3 regions of the Streptomyces sp. DG2A-72 genome follow, and region 2 is predicted to be linked to each of the others. Evidence: riboswitches for the same ligand, from Rfam matches in the RefSeq annotation. Region 2 holds a riboswitch; each other region holds the start of a gene.
What was found. A riboswitch is a leader RNA that binds a small molecule or an ion and turns the genes downstream of it on or off. The one in region 2 is predicted to bind thiamine pyrophosphate.
Positions count from the first base shown of each region.

Region 1: linked by a shared signal. The riboswitch ahead of thiO (glycine oxidase ThiO) and the one ahead of thiC (phosphomethylpyrimidine synthase ThiC) in region 2 are both predicted to bind thiamine pyrophosphate.
Region 3: linked by a shared signal. The riboswitch ahead of QQY66_RS36460 (thiamine ABC transporter substrate binding subunit) and the one ahead of thiC (phosphomethylpyrimidine synthase ThiC) in region 2 are both predicted to bind thiamine pyrophosphate.

Region 1 is NZ_JASTLC010000001.1:2,604,193-2,610,853, reverse strand. It holds gene pknB (Stk1 family PASTA domain-containing Ser/Thr kinase) at 1-363, opposite strand, end outside; gene QQY66_RS12495 (thiazole synthase) at 462-1,256, opposite strand; gene thiS (sulfur carrier protein ThiS) at 1,259-1,459, opposite strand; gene thiO (glycine oxidase ThiO) at 1,456-2,649, opposite strand; TPP riboswitch at 2,647-2,758, opposite strand; gene QQY66_RS12480 (hypothetical protein) at 2,810-3,169, shown strand; gene QQY66_RS12475 (NAD(P)/FAD-dependent oxidoreductase) at 3,214-4,443, shown strand; gene QQY66_RS12470 (Rv2175c family DNA-binding protein) at 4,547-4,918, shown strand; gene QQY66_RS12465 (hypothetical protein) at 4,919-5,140, opposite strand; gene thiE (thiamine phosphate synthase) at 5,139-5,795, shown strand; gene metF (methylenetetrahydrofolate reductase [NAD(P)H]) at 5,900-6,661, shown strand, end outside.
Region 2 is NZ_JASTLC010000001.1:5,036,846-5,043,506, reverse strand. It holds gene QQY66_RS24005 (IclR family transcriptional regulator) at 316-1,050, shown strand; gene QQY66_RS24000 (SsgA family sporulation/cell division regulator) at 1,149-1,586, shown strand; gene QQY66_RS23995 (YibE/F family protein) at 1,726-3,300, opposite strand; TPP riboswitch at 3,372-3,561, shown strand; gene thiC (phosphomethylpyrimidine synthase ThiC) at 3,554-5,362, shown strand; gene QQY66_RS23985 (hypothetical protein) at 5,457-6,326, opposite strand; gene QQY66_RS23980 (metallophosphoesterase) at 6,520-6,661, opposite strand, start outside.
Region 3 is NZ_JASTLC010000001.1:7,631,673-7,638,333, forward strand. It holds gene rlmN (23S rRNA (adenine(2503)-C(2))-methyltransferase RlmN) at 1-1,072, shown strand, start outside; TPP riboswitch at 1,122-1,240, shown strand; gene QQY66_RS36460 (thiamine ABC transporter substrate binding subunit) at 1,238-2,314, shown strand; gene QQY66_RS36465 (iron ABC transporter permease) at 2,389-3,990, shown strand; gene QQY66_RS36470 (ABC transporter ATP-binding protein) at 3,990-5,012, shown strand; gene QQY66_RS36475 (maleylpyruvate isomerase family mycothiol-dependent enzyme) at 5,035-5,832, shown strand; gene QQY66_RS36480 (LAETG motif-containing sortase-dependent surface protein) at 5,906-6,607, opposite strand.

The DNA.
Region 1 (6,661 bases), 2.4 Mb from region 2:
GATGTCGAACGCGGCGCGCGGCTGGAGCGCCCCGCGCTCGCGCAGTACGTCACGGAGCGTGCAGCCCGCGATGTACTCCATGGCCAGATAGACGTACGACCCGTCGGTCCCCTGGTCGAAGACCTGCACCACGTTCGGATGAGCCAGCCGCGCCACGGACTTCGCCTCGCGGATGAACCGCTCCACGAAGGAGCCGTCGGTCGCGAGCGTGGGGTGCATCACCTTGAGTGCGAGGACACGGTCGAGCCGGGTGTCCACGGCCCGGTAGACCGTGGCCATCCCGCCGACGGCGATCCGCGCGTCCACGCGATAGCGGCCGTCGAGCACCTGCCCGACCAACGGGTCCTGAAGGGTCGTATCCACGCAGGTGAGTCTACGAGCCACCGCTGACACAACCGCCGTTTCGGTCGTGATAGGGGCTCTACTGCAGCCGAGCTGTGACGCACGTCGCACGTATGTGATCAGAAGGCAGGGCGCTCGGGGTCCAGCCGTGCCATGCCCTCCGCCGGAGAGGACGCCTCCGCGAAGTGACGTCGCGGAATCCGCCCGGCCCGATGAGCCAGCCGCCCCGCCTCCACCCCGCTCTTCATGGCGGCAGCCATCAGCGCCGGCTCCTGCGCCCGCGTCACCGCCGAGGCGAGCATCACACCGGCGCACCCCAGCTCCATCGCCAGCGCCGCGTCCGACGCCGTACCGGCTCCCGCGTCCAGAATCACCGGCACGCGCGCGTGCTCCACGATCAGCTGGAAGTTGTGCGGGTTGCGGATGCCGAGTCCGGAGCCGATGGGCGAGCCGAGCGGCATGATCGCGGCGCAGCCGACGTCCTCCAGCTTCCGTGCCAGCACCGGGTCGTCGTTGGTGTACGGCAGCACCGTGAACCCGTCGTCCACCAGCGTCTCGGCTGCCTCCAGCAGCTCGATCGGGTCCGGCAGCAGGGTGCGCTCGTCGGCGATGACCTCCAGCTTGACCAGGTCGGTGCCGAGCGCCTCCCGCGCCAGCCGGGCGGTGAGAACGGCTTCCCCGGCGGTGAAACAGCCCGCCGTGTTCGGCAGCACCCGGATGCCGAGCCGCTCCAGCACCGACAGCACCGAGCCGTGCACATCGGGGTTCACCCGCCGCATGGCGACCGTCGTCAGCTCGGTGCCGGAGGCGACGAGCGCCCGCTCCAGCACCTCCAGGCTGGGCGCACCGCCCGTACCCATGATGAGACGGGACGAGAAGGCCGTACCGCCGATGACAAAGGGGTCGTCAGCCATGGTCAGCCTCCTTGGACGGCCGTGAGGACTTCGACGCGGTCTCCCTCGGAGAGGGACGTGGCGGACCACTCCGCGCGCGGGACGACGGTTTCGTTCAGGGCGGCGGCCACTCCGGAGGGCGCCGCGGTGAGGGACTTCACGAGGGTGTCGAGGGCGGTGCCGTCGGTGACCTCCCGACGCTCACCGTTGATCCAGACGATCATGCGGGCAGCTCCGTGAGTGCGCCGAAGCGCTTCGGGGTGAAGGGGCGGGCCTCGTCCGGGAGTTCACCGGTGGCCAGCGCGTGGGCCATGGCGTCGCCGGTGACCGGTGTGAGCAGCACGCCGTTGCGGTAGTGGCCGGTGGCCAGCAGGAGTCCGGGAAGGGCCGTCGGACCGAGCAGTGGCGCGTTGTCGGGGGAGCCGGGGCGCAGTCCGGCCCGGGTCTCCGTCAGCGGCAGCTCGGTGAGGCCGGGGACCAGCTCGTGCGCGTCGCGCAGCAGCTCGTAGACGCCGCCCGCCGTCACTGTCGTGTCCCAGCCCAGCTCCTCGCTGGTCGCGCCGATGACCAGCTCGCCGTTCTCGCGCGGCACCAGGTAGACATGGCTGCCGCGGACCACGGCGCGCACGGTCCGGCTCAGGAACGGCGCGAACCGCTCCGGCACGGTCAGCCGCACCACCTGCCCCTTCACGGGCCGTACGGGCGGCAGTACGTCCTCCGGAACGCCCGCGAGCTGTCCGCTCAGGCTGCCCGCGGCGAGGACGACCTGCCCCGCGCCCACGGTCTTGCCGTCGCGCGTGACGACACCGGCCGCGCGCTCCCGTACGACCGACAGCCGCTCGGCCCAGGTCCGGTGGAAGACCACTCCGGCCCGCTCGCACGCGGCCACCAGCGCACCGGCGAGCCGCCGCGGGTCGATCTGATGGTCGCCGTCGACCCGCAGCCCGCCGCGCACACCGGGCGCGAGCATCGGCTCCAGACGCCGGCACTCCCGCCCGGACAGCCACTCGGAGTCCAGCCCCGACGCCCGTTGCAGCGCGTGCAGTTCGCGCAGATGGGCGCGGTCGTCGGCGTCCAGGGCGACGGTGAGCGTGCCGCACTGGCGGTAGCCGAGGTCGTGGCCGGTCAGCTCGGTGAGTTCGGCCGCGAAGTCCGGGTAGCGGCGGGCCGAGGCGAGGTTCAGGCCGAGCAGGGTCTGCTCGCCGTAGTGCAGTTCCGTGACGGCGGCCAGCATCCCGGCCGCCACCTGCGCGGCTCCGCCGCCCGGCTCGGGATCCACGACGGCCGTGGCGAACCCGCGCTGCGCGGCCCGCCACGCCGTCACGAGTCCGATGATTCCGCCCCCGATGACAAGGACGTCTGCGGTGTCGGACGTAGCTTTGTCGAACGTAGCTGTGTCGGACGTATGCGACATGGGCGTCCAGCCCCTCCCTTCGCCGGCATGACCCGGATCAGGTTCGTACGGTCGGAGGCCGCCAGCCTCCCTCTCAGCCCGGTGCGTCCGGGCTCCCGCGAGTGCTCTACGTTGGCCACCCTAGCCCCTGTTTCCGCGCCTTTGTAAGGGAGCCTGTGTCATGCCCCGCTCGCTCGACAGCCTTGTCCTGGCGCCTGTCGCCGACCAAGCCCCAGGTCAGGTGGGTACGCGCACGCGGTTCACGTACCACGAGGAGGACGGGACGATCTGGGCCGAGTACGCGGGCGGGGACGTCGTACGCGGGCGTCTGGTGGGTACCCGTGAGGGCGACCGGCTCGACTTCCGGTACGTGCAGCTCAAGGGCGACGGGACGACGTCCTCGGGGCACTGCGTGTCGACGGTCGTGGAGCTGCCGGACGGGCGGGTGCGGCTGGAGGAGACCTGGGAGTGGGAGTCGCAGCCGGGCAGTGGGACGAGTGTGGTGGAGCAGGTCGACGAGGATTGTGGAGCAGGTCACTGAACCCGGCCGCTGACTGACGAATCGTCAGTGTCTATGGTGATCAGGTGAGCGAGCAGACGCAGCAACGAGGCACGTCACAGCCGCGGCGCGTGGTCGTGGCCGGTGCGGGCATGGCCGGTGTGCAGATGGCCGTCGCCCTGCGGGAACAGGGCTTCACCGGCACCGTGACGCTGATCGGCGCCGAGCCGCACCAGCCGTACGACCGGCCGCCGCTGTCCAAGGCCGTGCTGCTCGGCAAGGCCGAGGGCTCCGCCTTCGACGTGGACTTCGAGGCGCTCGGCATCGAACTGGAGCTGGGGCGCGAGGTGCTGGGTGTGCGCCCCGCCGAGCACGAGCTGGACACCGAAGCCGGGCCCGTCCCGTACGACGTCCTGGTCCTCGCCACCGGTGCGGAACCGATCCGGCTGCCGGGCGCCGAGGGCGTCCCCGGCGTCCATCTGCTGCGCACCCTGGACGACGCCGAGCGGCTGCGGCCGGTGCTCGCCCGGCAGCACGACATCGTGGTCGTCGGTGCGGGCTGGATCGGCGCGGAGTTCGCCACGGCGGCGCGCGAGGCGGGCTGCGCGGTGACCGTCGTGGAGGCCGCCGACCGACCGCTCGCGGGAGCGCTGCCCGCCGAGGTGGCCGCGCCGATGGCCGCCTGGTACGCCGACAGCGGCGCGGTGCTGCGGACGCACGCGCGCGTGGAGCACGTCGAGCCCGGCGCGGTCGTCCTCGACGACGGCTCACGGCTGCCCGCGGACGCCGTCGTGGTCGGCATCGGTGCCCGGCCCGCCACCGCCTGGCTCGCCGGTTCGGGCATCAAGCTGGGCCGGCACGGCGAGGTCGTGGCCGACGACCGGCTGCAGACCTCCGTCCCGGACGTCTACGCGGTCGGCGACTGCGCCTCCTTCCCTTCGGGAAGGTATGGCGAGCGCCTGCTGGTCCACCACTGGGACAACGCCCTCCAGGGGCCGCGCACGGTCGCGGCGAACATCATCGGCGAGGCCCCCGCGGTGTACGACCCGGTCCCGTACTTCTGGTCGGAGCAGTTCGGCCGCTTCGTCCAGTACGCCGGCCATCACGCGTCCGCCGACACGACCCTGTGGCGCGGCGACCCCTCCGGCCCGTCCTGGACGGTGTGCTGGCTCCGCGAGAACCGCCTGGTCGCCCTGCTCGCGGTGGGCCGCCCCAGGGACCTGGCCCAGGGGCGGCGGCTGATCGAGGCGGGCGCGGAGATGAATCCGGTACTGATCTCGGATCCGGCGCGACCGCTCAAGTCGGCGACGGCGTAAGGCGTCCGTGGTGGGGGGGCGACGACTGTCACGGCGTAACGCGTTCGCGCAGGTCGGACGGGTCTGGCTTCCGACTGTCAGTCCGGGATGGCACGCTTGTCCCGTGACCGAGATTGACGCAAAGATCGATGCTCTCGTCCCCGCCTGGCTCACCCTGCCCGACATCGCAGAAATGCTCGATGTCGAGGTGACCCGCGTCCGGCAGCTGGTCAAGGACGGCCAGCTCATCGCCGTACGCCGTGGTGAGAACCGCGCGCTGCACGTCCCCGCCGCCTTCATCGACGGGGCCGAGCAGAAGGTGGTCAAGGGCCTGTCCGGGACCCTGACGCTGCTGCGGGACGACGGCTTCACTGACGAAGAGATGCTCGAGTGGCTCTTCACCCCCGACGAGAGCCTGCCCGGCACCCCCGCGCAGGCCCTGAGCGAAAACCGCGGCACGGAGGTGAAGCGCCGCGCCCAGGCGCTCGCCGTCTGATCACCGCACGCTGACCTGAACACGTCCGGCGTACGGGCCGCGGCCCGCGAAGGCCACGGGCACGGTGCAGTGCGGCCCGCAGCGGCCGGCGAGCGGCCCTTGGCAGCCGACGGACACCCGCGACGGCACGCGCGCCGCGGCCCGTACGCCACCGACCATCACCGTGGCCCGTACGCCACCGACAATCGTGGCGTTGCGCCACCGACAAACGGGGGAACCCATGCCCGACACCGCCGCCACCCTGCGCGACCGGCTCGCCGACGCCCGCGTCTATCTGTGCACGGACGCCCGCAAGAGCCAGGGCGACCTGCCCGAGTTCCTCGACGCGGTCCTGGCGGGCGGCGTTGACATCGTGCAGTTGCGGGACAAGGGCATGGAAGCGGCGGAGGAACTGGAGCACCTCCAGCTCTTCGCCGACGTCTGCGCCCGGCACGGCAAGCTCCTCGCGGTCAACGACCGGGCGGACGTCGCCCACGCCGCCCGCGCCGACGTACTCCATCTCGGCCAGGGCGATCTGCCCGTCCCGGCGGCCCGGGCGATCCTCGGCGACGACGTTCTCATCGGCCGCTCGACACACGCCGGGTCCGAGGCGACCGCGGCCGCGGTCCAGGACGGCGTGGACTACTTCTGCACCGGCCCGTGCTGGCCCACCCCCACCAAGCCCGGCCGCCACGCCCCCGGCCTCGACCTGGTCCGCCACACCGCCGCCCTCGGCACCGACCGCCCCTGGTTCGCCATCGGCGGCGTCGACCTGGCCAACCTCGACGAGGTGCTGGAAGCGGGCGCCCGCCGGGTCGTCGTCGTACGGGCCATCACGGAGGCGGCGGATCCGGGGGCCGCGGCGGCGGAGTTCGCGAAGCGGCTGAGGGCGGCGTAGCGCGTAACGCAATGTTTGTCCGATGGGTGGACAGTAAGACGACAAATCAGGCAAATTTCCGGGGCCTGGTTGGGGGACCGACGCGCCCCCACTAACCTGCCCGTATGGCCCTCGGAACCGCATCCACCAGGACGGACCGCGCACGCACGGTGCGTGACATGCTCGCGACCGGCAAGACGACGTACTCCTTCGAGTTCTCGGCGCCGAAGACGCCCAAGGGCGAGCGGAACCTGTGGAGCGCGCTCAGGAGGGTCGAGGCGGTCGCCCCGGACTTCGTCTCCGTGACCTACGGCGCCGGCGGCTCCACCCGCGCGGGCACGGTCAAGGAGACCCAGCAGATCGTCGCGGACACCACCCTCACCCCGGTCGCCCATCTCACCGCGGTCGACCACTCCATCGCGGAACTGCGCAACATCATCGGCCAGTACGCCGACGCCGGGATCCGCAACATCCTGGCCGTGCGAGGCGACCCGCCCGGCGACCCCATGGCCGACTGGGTGGCACACCCGCAGGGTCTGACCTACGCCGCCGAACTCGTCCAGCTCATCAAGGAGTCGGGCGACTTCTGTGTCGGCGTCGCCGCCTTCCCGGAGATGCACCCGCGTTCCGCCGACTGGGACACGGACGTCACACACTTCGTCGACAAGTGCCGGGCCGGTGCCGACTACGCGATCACGCAGATGTTCTTCCAGCCGGAGTCCTACCTGCGCTTGCGCGACCGCGTGGCGGCCGCCGGCTGCGCGACCCCGGTCATCCCCGAGGTGATGCCGGTCACCAGCGTCAAGATGCTGCAGCGGTTGCCGCAGCTCAGCAACGCCGCCATCCCGGCCGTTCTGAAAGAGCGGATCCTCACAGCAAAAGACGAT
Region 2 (6,661 bases):
GGGAAGTTTTCCGGACGGGCCGACTGTGAGCGGTGGCACACGGTTAAAGTCCGGAATTCGACGCGGGGCGTACGAACCCCGCGAGCGGCGCACACCCCCTCCCGTGTTCCCCCCGCACGGGCTGCCCCCTCGCATCGGGAGTGACCCTTGGCCACGGCTGACACCGCACCGGCAGACCCCCACCCCCACGCCCCCACCACAGCCGTCCTGCCTCCGGGCACCCGCATCAGACCCCCGGAACAGCCCGGCCCCCGGGAGCGACAGCCCCGGCAGCAGACAGCGGCCCCTGAGGAGCAGCCGCACTCCGCGACGCTCATCGGATCCGTTCAGCGCGCCATGCGCCTCCTCGAATCGGTCGCCGAGCATGCGCACGGCGCCCCCGCCAAGCAGCTGGCCCGCGAGACCGGCCTGGCGCTGCCCACGGCATACCACCTGCTGCGCACCCTCGTACACGAGGGCTATCTGCGCCGTGACAAAGGGCTGTTCTTCCTCGGGGAGGCCGCTGAGCGGCTGAGCAGCAGCGGTGCCCGGCAGAAACGTCGCAGCATGGTCGTCGAGACACTCGCGACCTGGCGCGACGCCATCGGCGTACCCGTGTACTACGCGATGTACCAGGACGGCGAGATCGAAGTCATGTGTGTCTCCGATACCCCGGGCAATCCGGCGGTCGAGGAGTGGGCCGACTTCCGCGAGACCGGGCATGCGCACGCCATCGGGCAGTGCCTGCTGTCCCAACTTGACGAGGACGCCCGCCGCGACCATCTCGATCGCTATCCCGTGCAGTCCATCACCCCGTACACCGTGCGGGACGACCACGCGCTGCTACGGCGGCTGGAACGGACGCGGCGGACGCAGCCGGTGACGGAGCGACAGGAGTACGCGCTGGGGACCGTGTGCGCGGCGATTCCGATCACCGTGGGCACCACGGCCGCGACGATGGCCATCTCGCTGCCCTCCCATCAAGCCGATCGGCTGCTGCCCGCGGTGCGTCAGTTGCAGGGTGAGATCGAGCGGCTCCTGGGCTCGCTGGCGATCTCTATCAGCATCTGAAAACTCACTCCTTGTGATCTGTCGTGTACGTTCAGCAAGATGCCTTCAGTGCCGGGGGTCCATACCCGGCCGGACGATGGCAAATGACGGGACAGGCGATGCGCGAGTCCGTACAGGCAGAGGTCATGATGAGCTTTCTCGTGTCCGAGGAGCTCTCCTTCCGTATCCCGGTGGAGTTGCGCTACGAGACCGATGATCCCTATGCCGTGCGGCTGACGTTCCATCTGCCCGGTGACGCCCCCGTGACCTGGGCGTTCGGGCGGGAGCTGTTGATCGACGGGGTGGGCCGGCCGTGCGGAGAGGGGGACGTTCGTGTCTCGCCCGCCGAACACGACACGCTCGGCGACGTCCTGATCCGGCTTCAGGTCGGGGGCGACCAGGCCGTGTTCCGTTCCTCGGCGGCACCGCTCGTGGCCTTTCTCGACCGCACCGACAAGCTGGTGCCGCTGGGCCAGGAGGGCGCCCTCGCCGACTTCGACGCCCACCTCGACGAGGCGCTGGACCGCATCCTGGCGGAGGAGCAGAGCGCGGGGTGAAGGGTGCGGGGGGAGCGATTATGCACCGGTTCGCCGGGGTTGTACGGCCGTGCAGGAACGCTTTTGCGAGGCGGGTCGGGGCGAGCGATTGCGGGCTCAGTAGTCGCCGGTGGTGACCGGCTCCCGGTGGCCGCTCCCCTCACCGCTTGCGGCGCCGCCCCCTCCCGCCTCGTGTCGGAGCCGCGACAGTCGCCCCGGACGGAGCGGCCTGCTCTCCTCCCTGGCGGTCGGCCGAGACCATCAGCGCCGCGAGTGCGGTGGTGACCGGCACCGACGCGACCAGGCCGATCGAGCCCACCAGCGTGCGCACGATCTCCTCCGCGACCAACTCGCTGTTGGCGACGGTGCCGACGCTGCTCTGCGCGATCGAGAAGAGCAGCAGCAGCGGCAGCGCGGCGCCCGCATAGGCGAGGACGAGCGTGTTGACGACCGATGCGATGTGGTCGCGGCCGATGCGGATGCCCGCGCGGTACAGCCCGCGCCAGCCCATCGTCGGGTTGGCCTCGTGCAGCTCCCAGACCGCAGACGTCTGCGTGACCGTCACGTCGTCGAGCACACCGAGCGAGCCGATGATGATGCCGGCGAGCAGCAGACCACTCATGTCGATCGACGGATAGAGGCCGTGGATCAGACCGGTGTTGTCATCCGTGTTGCCGGTGAGCGCGGCCCAGTCGATGAACAGTGAGCCCAGGATGCCGATCAGCAACAGCGAGATGAGTGTGCCGAGCACCGCCACCGAGGTTCTCGCGGACAGGCCGTGGCACAGGTACAGGGCGACCAGCATGATGGCGCTCGCCCCGATCACCGCCACGACCAGCGGGTTCGAGCCCTGCAGGATGGCGGGCAGGATGAAGAAGTTCAGCACCAGGAAGCTGATGGCCAGCGCGACCAGTGCCATGACACCCCGCAACCGTCCGACGACCACGACGGCGAGGGCGAAGATCCCGGCGAGCAGCATCATCGGAAGACGACGGTTCACATCGGTGACCGAGTACTGCAAGTCCTTGGGCGCGGAGGGCTCGTAGGCGACGACGACCTTCTGGCCCTCATGCAGCTGCCGCGACTGGTCCGGCTGCACGATCTCGGTGAACGTACGGCCCTCGTCCTTGCCCGTGTCGACCCGGATCGTCGCCTTCTTGCAGGTGCCGTTCGCCTGCTGTTGCGCCGAGGAACCCTCCGCGGTGGAGGTGTCACCGGTGGGGGTCTCACCCGAGGCGTTGACGTCCTTGCAACTGACCTCGACCACCTTGGTGACCGTGGCTTGTTGGGTCTGCCGGTCGAAGCCGACCCCGGTGCGCTCGTGCGGCGGCGCTCCGCCGGGCCACAGCACTGCGAGCCCTACGATCACGGCCGCGGCGAACGGGATGAGAATCGCCGCGATGATCTTGCGCAGGTGCTGCGAGACGGGCGCCGCCGGACCGTGACTGTGTGAGTGGCCATGCCCGCCACCGCCACCGCCGCCGCCCCCGGGCCCGTGTCCGCTCCCGCCGCCGTGATCGTGGCCGCCACCGGCACCCGAACTCTGGTCGGGTCCGGCGTCGGAGGCGGGCCCGTGCTCATGCCAGTCGCCGGATCTGGTTCCGGCTCCAGTCTCGCGACCGCCGCCGGAAACAGGCCCGTTTCCACGGCTGTTGCCGTTCGCGGGGCCGCTTCCGGAGCCGGGGCCGCGGGGCGGCTCGGGCGGTGGGTACGGGGACTGTTGTGTCGTGGTCACCGCCCGATCATCGCAAGAACGACCGGGGCCCACTGTTCAGCGCGCCCGAATTGACGCTAGCGTGTAGGCACCTTTGTACACGCGGGAGCTCGGAGCACCGGGCTGAGAGGGCGCTGACCTCCGTCTTCGCAATGTTTCACGTGGAACGTCATCGGAATCGAGTGATGTTCCCCATGAAAAGCCGGCAGACGGAAACCGCTGCGTCGACCGCTGAACCTGTTACCGGGTAATGCCGGCGTAGGGAGTAGGTCTCATGACCATCAAGGACACACGCACGCCCGCCTCCACGCAGAACGCGACGGACGTTCCGTCGCCGACTCCAACCAGCGGGGAGGCCGCCAAGTCCATCGGCTGGCACAAGGCGTACATCGAGGGCTCACGCTCTGATCTGCGCGTGCCGGTCCGCCAGGTGCATCTCACCAACGGGCAGTCGGTCACGCTGTACGACACTTCCGGCCCGTACACCGATCCGCTCGTCGACACCGACGTCCGCCGGGGGCTGGTCCCGCTGCGAGAGAACTGGATCATCGCCCGCGGCGACACCGAGGAGTACGCGGGCCGTCCCGTCCGTCCCGAGGACGACGGCGTCAAGCACACCTCGCCGCGCGGCGGCCTGCGCAATCTCGACGCGGTCTTCCCCGGACGGCCACGTCAGCCGCGCCGCAGCCGCGACGACAAGGCCGTCACCCAGCTCGCCTACGCGCGCCGGGGCGAGATCACGCCCGAGATGGAGTTCGTGGCCGTCCGGGAGGATGTTTCGCCCGAGGTGGTCCGTGAGGAGATCGCGGCGGGCCGGGCCGTGCTGCCCGCGAACGTCAACCACCCGGAGATCGAGCCGATGATCATCGGCAAGCGATTCCTGGTGAAGGTCAACGCCAACATCGGCAACTCCGCGGTGACGTCCTCCATCGAGGAGGAGGTCGAGAAGATGACCTGGGCGACCCGATGGGGCGCCGACACGGTCATGGACCTGTCCACCGGCCGCAATATCCACACGACCCGTGAGTGGGTGCTGCGCAACTCCCCCGTCCCCATCGGCACGGTCCCCCTCTACCAGGCCCTGGAGAAGGTCGACGGCCGTGCCGAGGAGCTGACCTGGGAGATCTACAAGGACACGGTCATCGAACAGGCCGAACAGGGCGTGGACTACATGACCGTCCACGCGGGCGTCCGCCTGCCTTTCGTACCGCTCACCGCCAACCGCAAGACCGGCATCGTCTCGCGCGGTGGCTCGATCATGGCGGCGTGGTGCCTGGCGCACCACAAGGAATCGTTCCTCTATGAGAACTTCGAGGAACTCTGCGAGATCCTCGCCGCGTTCGACGTCACGTACTCGCTCGGCGACGGACTGCGGCCCGGCTCGATCGCGGACGCCAACGACGAGGCGCAGTTCGCGGAACTCCGAACTCTCGGGGAACTCAACCAGATCGCGAAGCGTTTCAACGTACAGACCATGATCGAGGGCCCGGGACATGTCCCGATGCACAAGATCAAGGAGAACATCGACCTTCAGCAGGAGATCTGTGATGAAGCTCCGTTCTATACGCTCGGCCCGCTGACGACGGACGTCGCGCCGGCGTACGACCACATCACTTCCGGCATTGGTGCCGCGATGATCGCCTGGTGGGGCACGGCCATGCTCTGCTATGTCACGCCCAAGGAGCACTTGGGCCTGCCCAATCGTGACGACGTCAAGACCGGCGTCATCACCTACAAGATCGCCGCCCACGCAGCCGACCTCGCCAAGGGGCACCCCGGTGCACAGGAGTGGGACGACGCGCTGTCCGACGCACGCTTCGAGTTCCGGTGGGAGGACCAGTTCAACCTCGCCCTCGACCCGGACACGGCCCGGGAGTTCCACGACGAGACCTTGCCGGCCGAGCCGGCCAAGACCGCTCACTTCTGCTCGATGTGCGGGCCGAAGTTCTGCTCGATGAAGATCTCACAGGACATCCGCCGTGAGCACGGCAGCACCAAGTCGGAGATCGAGGAGGGTATGGCCCAGAAGTCGAAGGAGTTCGCTGACGCGGGCAACCGTGTGTATCTGCCGATCGCGAACTGACGTCGGCGTCCGGAACAGGCCGTCCGTAGCCCCGTGTTCGGCTTGCGCTCCCCTCCGTGGGGGCGCAAGCCGAGGGGCGTCATGCCGGAGCGGGCTACTCCGGCTGGTGCTCCGGGCCTCCGAAGTCCGGGCTGGTGTAGTCCGGGCTGCTGAAGCTCGGGCGGTGGCCCGGGGCGGGGCCGTCGTCGGGGCTGCTGAAGCCCGGGCGGTTGTAGCCGAGGTGCGGGATGCGGCTGGTGGTCGCCTGTGGTGCCGTACGGTGCAGTGCCGCGGCGGCGCCGGGTTCGGCCAGTGCGTCTCGCAGGAACGGCAGGATGCCGCGTTCCAGCAGGGCCTCGCGCCAGGCTTCCCTGGCCCTGGCCACCTCCCCGCTCAGCTTGCCGTAAGGGCCGGTGTCGAGCGAGGGCCTGTTGCGCAGGGCGGTGATCAGCAGCCCGACTGCGGCGACAAGGATCGCGATCGCGGTCACGGCGCCGAACACCCATCCGGTGGTCAGCATGGTCTGGGCGAACTCCGGCACGGGGTCCAGCATCTTCAGGATGTAGCCCACGAGCAGGAAGATCGCCGCTGCGGTTCCGGCGAGGACGGGTGCCAGGACCGCGGCGACGGCGACGGCGCCCGCGCCGGCGGTCTCGGCGACCTCGCCCATGGTGGCGGCGAGCCCCACCGTGTTCGCGGCCGGCTCCGTGGAACCGGATTCGCGGACGGACGACGGGGTGGACGGCGCCGGCTGGCGCAGTTCCTCGCGGACCTTCACGTAGTGCTGGTACTCGGTGGCCGCCGCCGCGGTGATGAGTGCGGAGGCGTTGAGAGCCATGGTGCGCAGCTGTTCGGGGTTGAGCCGCTGTCCGACAGCGGTCAGTTCAGGGCGGTGTGGGGCGGAGCGCAGCGCCTCATCGAGGATCCGCTCGTATTCCTGGCGGTCCTCGCTCAGCAGGTGCTGCGGAACGCTGTTCATGTGCATCCCCCGATGCTCCGTAGGGCTTGGGGCTCGCACGCTGACGAGCCGTATGGCAGAAACGGAGGGGAGCCTGCTACGGATAAGCCGATGGTAGAGCGGTGACGGCACACGGTGACAGGGGGTTTCCAAAAATTGCCCCTTGGCCTGCGCCGTCTCCGGTAGTACCTCCGTGACGGGACGCCTGCCCTGTGAACGCTCAGATATCCAGAGGAAGTTGCTGGACCAGCAGCTTTCCGGCCATGGTCACTCCGCCGTCCATCGCGATGGCGAGCCCGTCGGCGTAGACGTGCGGTCCCTCGACATGGGGACCGGCCTCGTCCTCGTCGTCCTCGGAGCCG
Region 3 (6,661 bases), 2.6 Mb from region 2:
GTCGCCTGCCGAGCGCAGGGAGGCTGTTGCCGCGATCGGGGAGAAACCGTTTCGCGCCAAGCAGCTCTCGCAGCACTACTTCGCGCGGTACGCGCACGACCCGGCGCAGTGGACCGACATCCCGGCCGCGGCACGCGGCAAGCTGCAGGAGGCGCTGCTTCCGGAGCTGATGACGGTCGTACGGCATCTGTCGACGGACCAGGACACCACGCGCAAGACGCTGTGGCGGCTGTTCGACGGGACGCTGGTCGAGTCGGTGCTCATGCGGTATCCGGACCGGGTGACCATGTGCATCAGCTCGCAGGCGGGCTGTGGCATGAACTGCCCGTTCTGCGCCACCGGGCAGGCAGGCCTCGACCGGAATCTGTCCACCGCCGAGATCGTGCACCAGATCGTGGACGGGATGCGGGCGCTCAGGGACGGCGAATTCGGGGGGTCTGGGGGGTCGTCCCCCGGGAAAGGGAACAGCCCCGGGGGTCCGGCCCGGCTGTCCAACATCGTCTTCATGGGCATGGGCGAGCCGCTCGCCAACTACAAGCGTGTCGTCGGGGCGATCCGGGCGCTCACCGACCCCGAGCCGGACGGGCTCGGGCTGTCGCAGCGCGGTATCACCGTCTCGACCGTCGGGCTCGTCCCGGCCATCCACCGGTTCGCCGACGAGGGCTTCAAGTGCCGGCTCGCGATCTCGCTGCACGCGCCGGACGACGAGCTGCGCGACACCCTCGTACCGGTCAACACCCGGTGGAAGGTCCGCGAGGTGCTCGAGGCCGGATGGGAGTACGCGGCCCGGTCCGGGCGCCGGCTGTCCATCGAGTACGCGCTGATCCGGGACATCAACGACCAGGCCTGGCGCGGTGACCGGCTCGGACGGCTGCTCAAGGGCAAGCCGGTGCATGTGAATCTGATCCCGCTGAACCCGACGCCGGGCTCGAAGTGGACGGCCTCCCGTCCGGAGGACGAGAAGGCCTTCGTCGAAGCCATCGCCGCGCACGGTGTGCCGGTGACGGTCCGGGACACCCGTGGTCAGGAGATCGACGGGGCGTGTGGTCAGCTCGCGGCCACCGAGAGGTAGTCTGATCGACGTCAGTTCATCGACGTCGGTACAACTTCATATCCGATTCATTTTCCGACAGGGGAGCGCCACAGCGCTGAGAGTGCGGCAGCCATAGTTCCGGCCGGCCGCAGACCCTCTGAACCTCGCCCAGGTCATTCTGGGTAGGAAGTTCGGTCTTCACTCATGAGAACCACGAACAAGTACATAGCCGTGGCCGTCGGGCTGGGCCTCGTCACGCTGTCCGCGTGCGGATCGTCGTCCGACTCCGCCGGCGGTGACTCCAAGACCGTCACGCTCGTCAGCCACGACTCCTGGGCCGTCTCCAAGAGCGTCATCGCCGAGTTTGAGAAGAAGTCCGGGTTCAAGGTCAAGGTCCTGGAGGACGGCGACGCCGGGCAGGCCGTCGACAAGGCGATCCTGACCAAGGACAACCCGCAGGGCGACGTCTTCTTCGGCGTCGACAACACCCTGCTCTCGCGGGCTCTCGACAACGACCTCTTCCAGTCGTACGAGCCGAAGGGCTCCGACCTGATCCTCCCCGAGTACCGGGTCGACCAGGACAAGCACCGCGTCACGCCGATCGACACCGGCGACATCTGCGTCAACTACGACAAGGCGTACTTCAGCAAGCACAAGCTGACCCCGCCCACCTCCTTCGACGACCTGATCAAGCCCCAGTACAAGAACCTCCTCGTCACCGAGAACGCGTCCACCTCCTCACCGGGACTGGGCTTCGTCCTCGGCACCGCCGCCCAGTACGGCGACGACGGCTGGCAGGACTACTGGAAGAAGCTGAAGGCCAACGGCGTCAAGGTCGTCGACGGCTGGGAGCAGGCGTACAACGAGGAGTTCTCCGGTTCCGCCGGCGGCAAGAAGGCCAAGGCCGACCGGCCGCTCGTCGTCTCGTACGCCTCCTCGCCGCCCGCCGAGGTCATCTACGCCGACCCGAAGCCGGCCACCGCGCCGACCGCCGTCGCGACCGGTACGTGCTTCCGGCAGGTCGAGTACGCGGGGCTGCTGAGCAACGCGGGGAACACCGAGGGCGGCAAGGCGCTCCTCGACTTCATGCTCACCAAGACGTTCCAGGACGACATGCCGCTGAACATGTTCGTCTACCCGGTGCGTGAAGGCGCCCAGGTGCCCGAGGAGTTCACGAAGTACGGTCCGCAGGCCGAGGACCCCGAGACCATGGACCCGGCGAAGATCGCCGACAACCGTGACGACTGGGTCAAGTCATGGACTTCGCTCGTACTGAAGTAGCTGAAGCGGCTGACGTAGCTGAAGCAGCCCGCCGCAAGGGACGCACGGGCGGCACGGCGGTGCGGCTCGGGCTCATGGCCGTGCCCGTCGCGTTCTTCGCGGTCTTCTTCGCCTACCCCGTCGCCGCGATCCTCGCGCGCGGGCTCCATGTCGACGGAGCCTGGCAACTCGCCCGGATCTGGGACGTGGTGGCGCAGTCGGACATCCGTCATGTCCTGTGGTTCACGACCTGGCAGGCCCTCGCCTCCACCGCGCTCACCCTGCTCGTGGCGCTGCCCGGCGCCTACGTCTTCGCCCGTTTCGACTTCCCGGGCAAGCACGTCCTGCGGGCGATCGTCACCGTCCCCTTCGTGTTGCCGACGGTCGTCGTCGGTACGGCGTTCCTGGCACTCGTGGGCCGTGGCGGGCTGCTGGACGAGCTGTGGGGCGTACGGCTGGACACGACCGTATGGGCGATCCTGCTGGCGCATGTCTTCTTCAACTACGCGGTCGTCGTACGGACGGTCGGCGGGCTCTGGGGGCAGCTCGACCCGCGGCAGGAAGAGGCCGCGCGGATGCTCGGGGCGTCGCCGCTCAAGGCCTGGCGTCAGGTCACCCTCCCGGCCCTGGCGCCGGCCGTGGCCGCCGCCGCGCTGATGGTGTTCCTGTTCACCTTCACCTCCTTCGGTGTGGTGCAGATCCTCGGTGGACCGGGCTTCTCGACGCTGGAGGTCGAGATCTACCGGCAGACCTCGGAGATCTTCGATCTGTCCACAGCCGCGGTGCTGACGATCATCCAGTTCGTCGCGGTCGGTGCGATCCTCGCGCTGCACGCCTGGACCGTACGGCGGCGGGAGAGCGCCCTGCGGCTTGTGGACGCGTCGGTGACGGCCCGGCGACCGCGCGGGGCGGGCCAGTGGGGGCTGCTGGCGGGCGTCCTCGCCTCCGTCGTCGTACTCCTGCTGCTGCCGTTGGCCGTGCTGGTGCAACGGTCGTTCGACGCGCCGGACTTCGGGTACTACCGGGCGCTGATGTCGTCCGACGGGGGCGTCTTCCTGGTGGCGCCGATCGAGGCGATCGGCAATTCGCTGCAGTACGCCGTCGTCGCCACCGTCATCGCCGTGGTGATCGGCGGTCTTGCCGCCGCCGCGCTCACCCGGCGGGACGCGGGCCGGTTCGTGCGCGGGTTCGACGCGCTGCTGATGCTGCCGCTCGGGGTGTCGGCGGTGACGGTCGGTTTCGGGTTCCTGATCGCGCTGGACGAGCCGCCGCTCGATCTGCGGGCTTCCTGGATCCTGGTGCCGCTCGCGCAGGCGCTGGTCGGTGTTCCGTTCGTCGTACGGACCATGCTGCCGGTGCTGCGGGCGGTGGACGCGCGGCTCAGGGAGGCGGCGGCCGTGCTCGGGGCGTCGCCCTGGCGGGTGTGGCGTGAGGTCGATCTGCCGATGGTGCGGCGGGCGTTGCTGATCGCGGCCGGGTTCGCCTTCGCGGTGTCGCTCGGGGAGTTCGGGGCGACCGTGTTCATCGCGCGGCCCGACAACCCGACGCTGCCGGTCGCGGTGGCCAAGCTGCTCGGGCGGGCCGGGGAACTCAACTACGGCCAGGCGATGGCCCTTTCGACGATTCTGATGGTGGTGTGCGCGGTGGCGCTGCTGGTGCTGGAGCGGCTGCGGACCGATCGGACGGGGGAGTTCTGATGCTGCTGGCCATCGACGACGCGACCGTACGGTTCGGCGGGCGGGCCGTGCTCGACGCGGTCGGCCTGGGGGTCGCCGAGCACGAGATCGTGTGCGTGCTCGGGCCCAGCGGCAGCGGCAAGTCGACGCTGCTGCGGGCGGTGGCGGGGCTGCAACCCCTCGACTCCGGGCGGGTGTTGCTCGACGGGCGCGATCAGTCGGGGGTGCCCGCGCATCGGCGTGGGGTGGGGCTGATGTTCCAGGACCATCAGCTGTTCCCGCAGCGGGACGTGGGCGGCAATGTTGCCTTCGGGTTGCGGATGCACGGGGCGTCGAAGGGGCAACAGGCCGAGCGGGTACGGGAGTTGCTGGACCTCGTCGGCCTGCCGGGCGCCACGGGCCGGGCCGTCGCGTCCCTCTCCGGGGGTGAGCAGCAGCGGGTGGCGCTGGCCCGTGCGCTCGCGCCGCAGCCCCGGGTGCTGATGCTGGACGAGCCACTGGGGCAGCTCGACCGTTCGCTGCGGGAGCGGCTGGTCGTCGAACTCCGGGAACTCTTCGGCCGGTTGGGCACGACTGTGCTCGCCGTCACCCACGACCAGGGTGAAGCCTTCGCGCTCGCCGACCGGGTCGTGGTGATGCGGGACGGGCGGATCGCCCAGACCGGGACGCCGCTGGAGGTCTGGCAGCGGCCGGTGGACGAGTTCGTGGCGCGCTTCCTCGGCTTCGACAACGTGGTGCGGGGAACGGTCAGCGGGGCTGCCGCGGACACACCCTGGGGCAAGGTGCCGGTCGGTGAGAGCGCCGCGCAGGGGACACGGACGCTCCTCGTACGGCCCGCCGGCGTACGGCTGGTCTCCGCCGACGCGGGTCTGCGCTGCACAGTGACCGCCCGCACCTTCAAGGGCACCCATGTCGCCGTCCACCTCCAGCCGGCGGACGCGCCGCGGCTCGAAGCGGCGTGCGCGCTGCGGGAGGCGCCGGAGATGGGGGACTCGGTCGGGGTGGAGTTCGACGCGGCCGAAATCGTCGTGCTCGACCGGTAGCGGGACCTCTAGGGTCGGCGGCATGACGCTGCTTGCGCATGACCGCTACTGCGATGAGATTGCCCACCAGGTGGGCCGGTTGAGGGCGGTGGTGACATCCGGGGCCGACCTCTCCGCCACCGTGCCGACCTGTCCGGAGTGGTCGCTGGAACATCTCGTACGGCATACGGGTGGTGCCCTGCGCTGGGTCGAGCTGCTGGTGCGGACGCGCGCGCCGGAGGAGATCCCTGAGGACGAGGTGCCGCTGGTCCATGGTCCCGAGGCCAGCGGCGACCCCGACGCGCTGGACGCCTGGCTCGCGGAAACCGGCGAGATGGTGATCGCCGCGCTGCGCGAGGCCGGCCCCGATGCGAAGGTCTGGGCGTGGGCCGGGATCCACACCTCGGGCTTCTGGGCGCGCCGGATGACCCACGAACTCACCGTCCACCGCGCCGACGCCACGCTCGCCGCCGGACTGCCCTACGAGGTCGCGCCGGACGTGGCGGCCGACGCGATCGAAGAGTGGCTGCGGATCATCGAGTTCGTGCAGCGGACGATGCCGCACGACGCGGCGGTGGAACTGCGCGGGCCCGGTCGCAGCATCCACCTGCACGCGACCGACATGACCCCCGAGGTGAACGGCGAGTGGGTCATCGAGCTCGGCGAGGAGGGCGTCTCCTGGCGGCGTGGGCACGAGAAGGCGACGGTTGCCCTGCGCGGCCCGCTCACCGCCGTACTGCTCGCCTTTTACCGACGGCTGCCGCTGGACAGCCCGGAGTTGGAGGTCCTCGGGGAGCGGGAGCTGCTGGAGTTCTGGCTGGAGCGGGCGACGTTCGGGTGAGGTGACATGGGGCATGGGTGTGGCCCGTCCCGAGTGCGGGACGGGCCACAGTGGTGCGGTGGTGCCTGGGGTGTCAGCGGCCGCTGTTCGCCCCGCGGCGGCGGAAGCCGAAGTAGACGGCGGCGCCGCCCACGGCGACCAGGGCTGCCGCGATACCGGCGATGATGCCGGTGTTGGAGTTGGCGCCGGTCTCGGCGAGGTTGGAGTCACCGGCCGCCGGGGACGGGGCGTTGCTCGGGGTGTCCGCGGGCGGCGTGCTGTCGCTCTCCGAGGCCGACGGGGTCGGGGTGGGCGTGTCGGACTCGGCCGGAGTGGAGGGGGCCTCCGACGGCGTCGGCGTGGCCGGCGGGGTCGGGTTCTCCTCCTTCTTGCAGGCCGTGGCCGGGGTGACGAGGTTGGGCTTGATGTCCTCGTCCACGTAGGGCGCGGCGTCGACGTGGATACGGTACTCCGCGTTCGGCTTCCAGTTCTCGGTGAAGGTGATGGTCACACCCTCGCGCGAGCCCTTGACCACCTGCTCGCCGACCTTCTTCAGGTCGGCGCCGTTGTTCTGCAGGTACACGGTGACGGTCGCCGGAACACCCGCGGGGTCCACGTCGGTGACGGTGATGACACCCTTGTCACCGTCGCACTTGGCTGCGGCCGAGAACTCATTGATGTTGCAGGCGAGGGCGTTGCCCGCGGAACCGAGCGCAAGCGCGGCCGAGGCGGAGGCGACACCGAGGATGCGCACGGAACGTGCGACGGTACGGCGGGATAGGGACAGGACTGCCACGTTTGTCCTTCATGTGATGCGTAAATGCGGGGGGCTGAAGGGGTGTTGATGGGA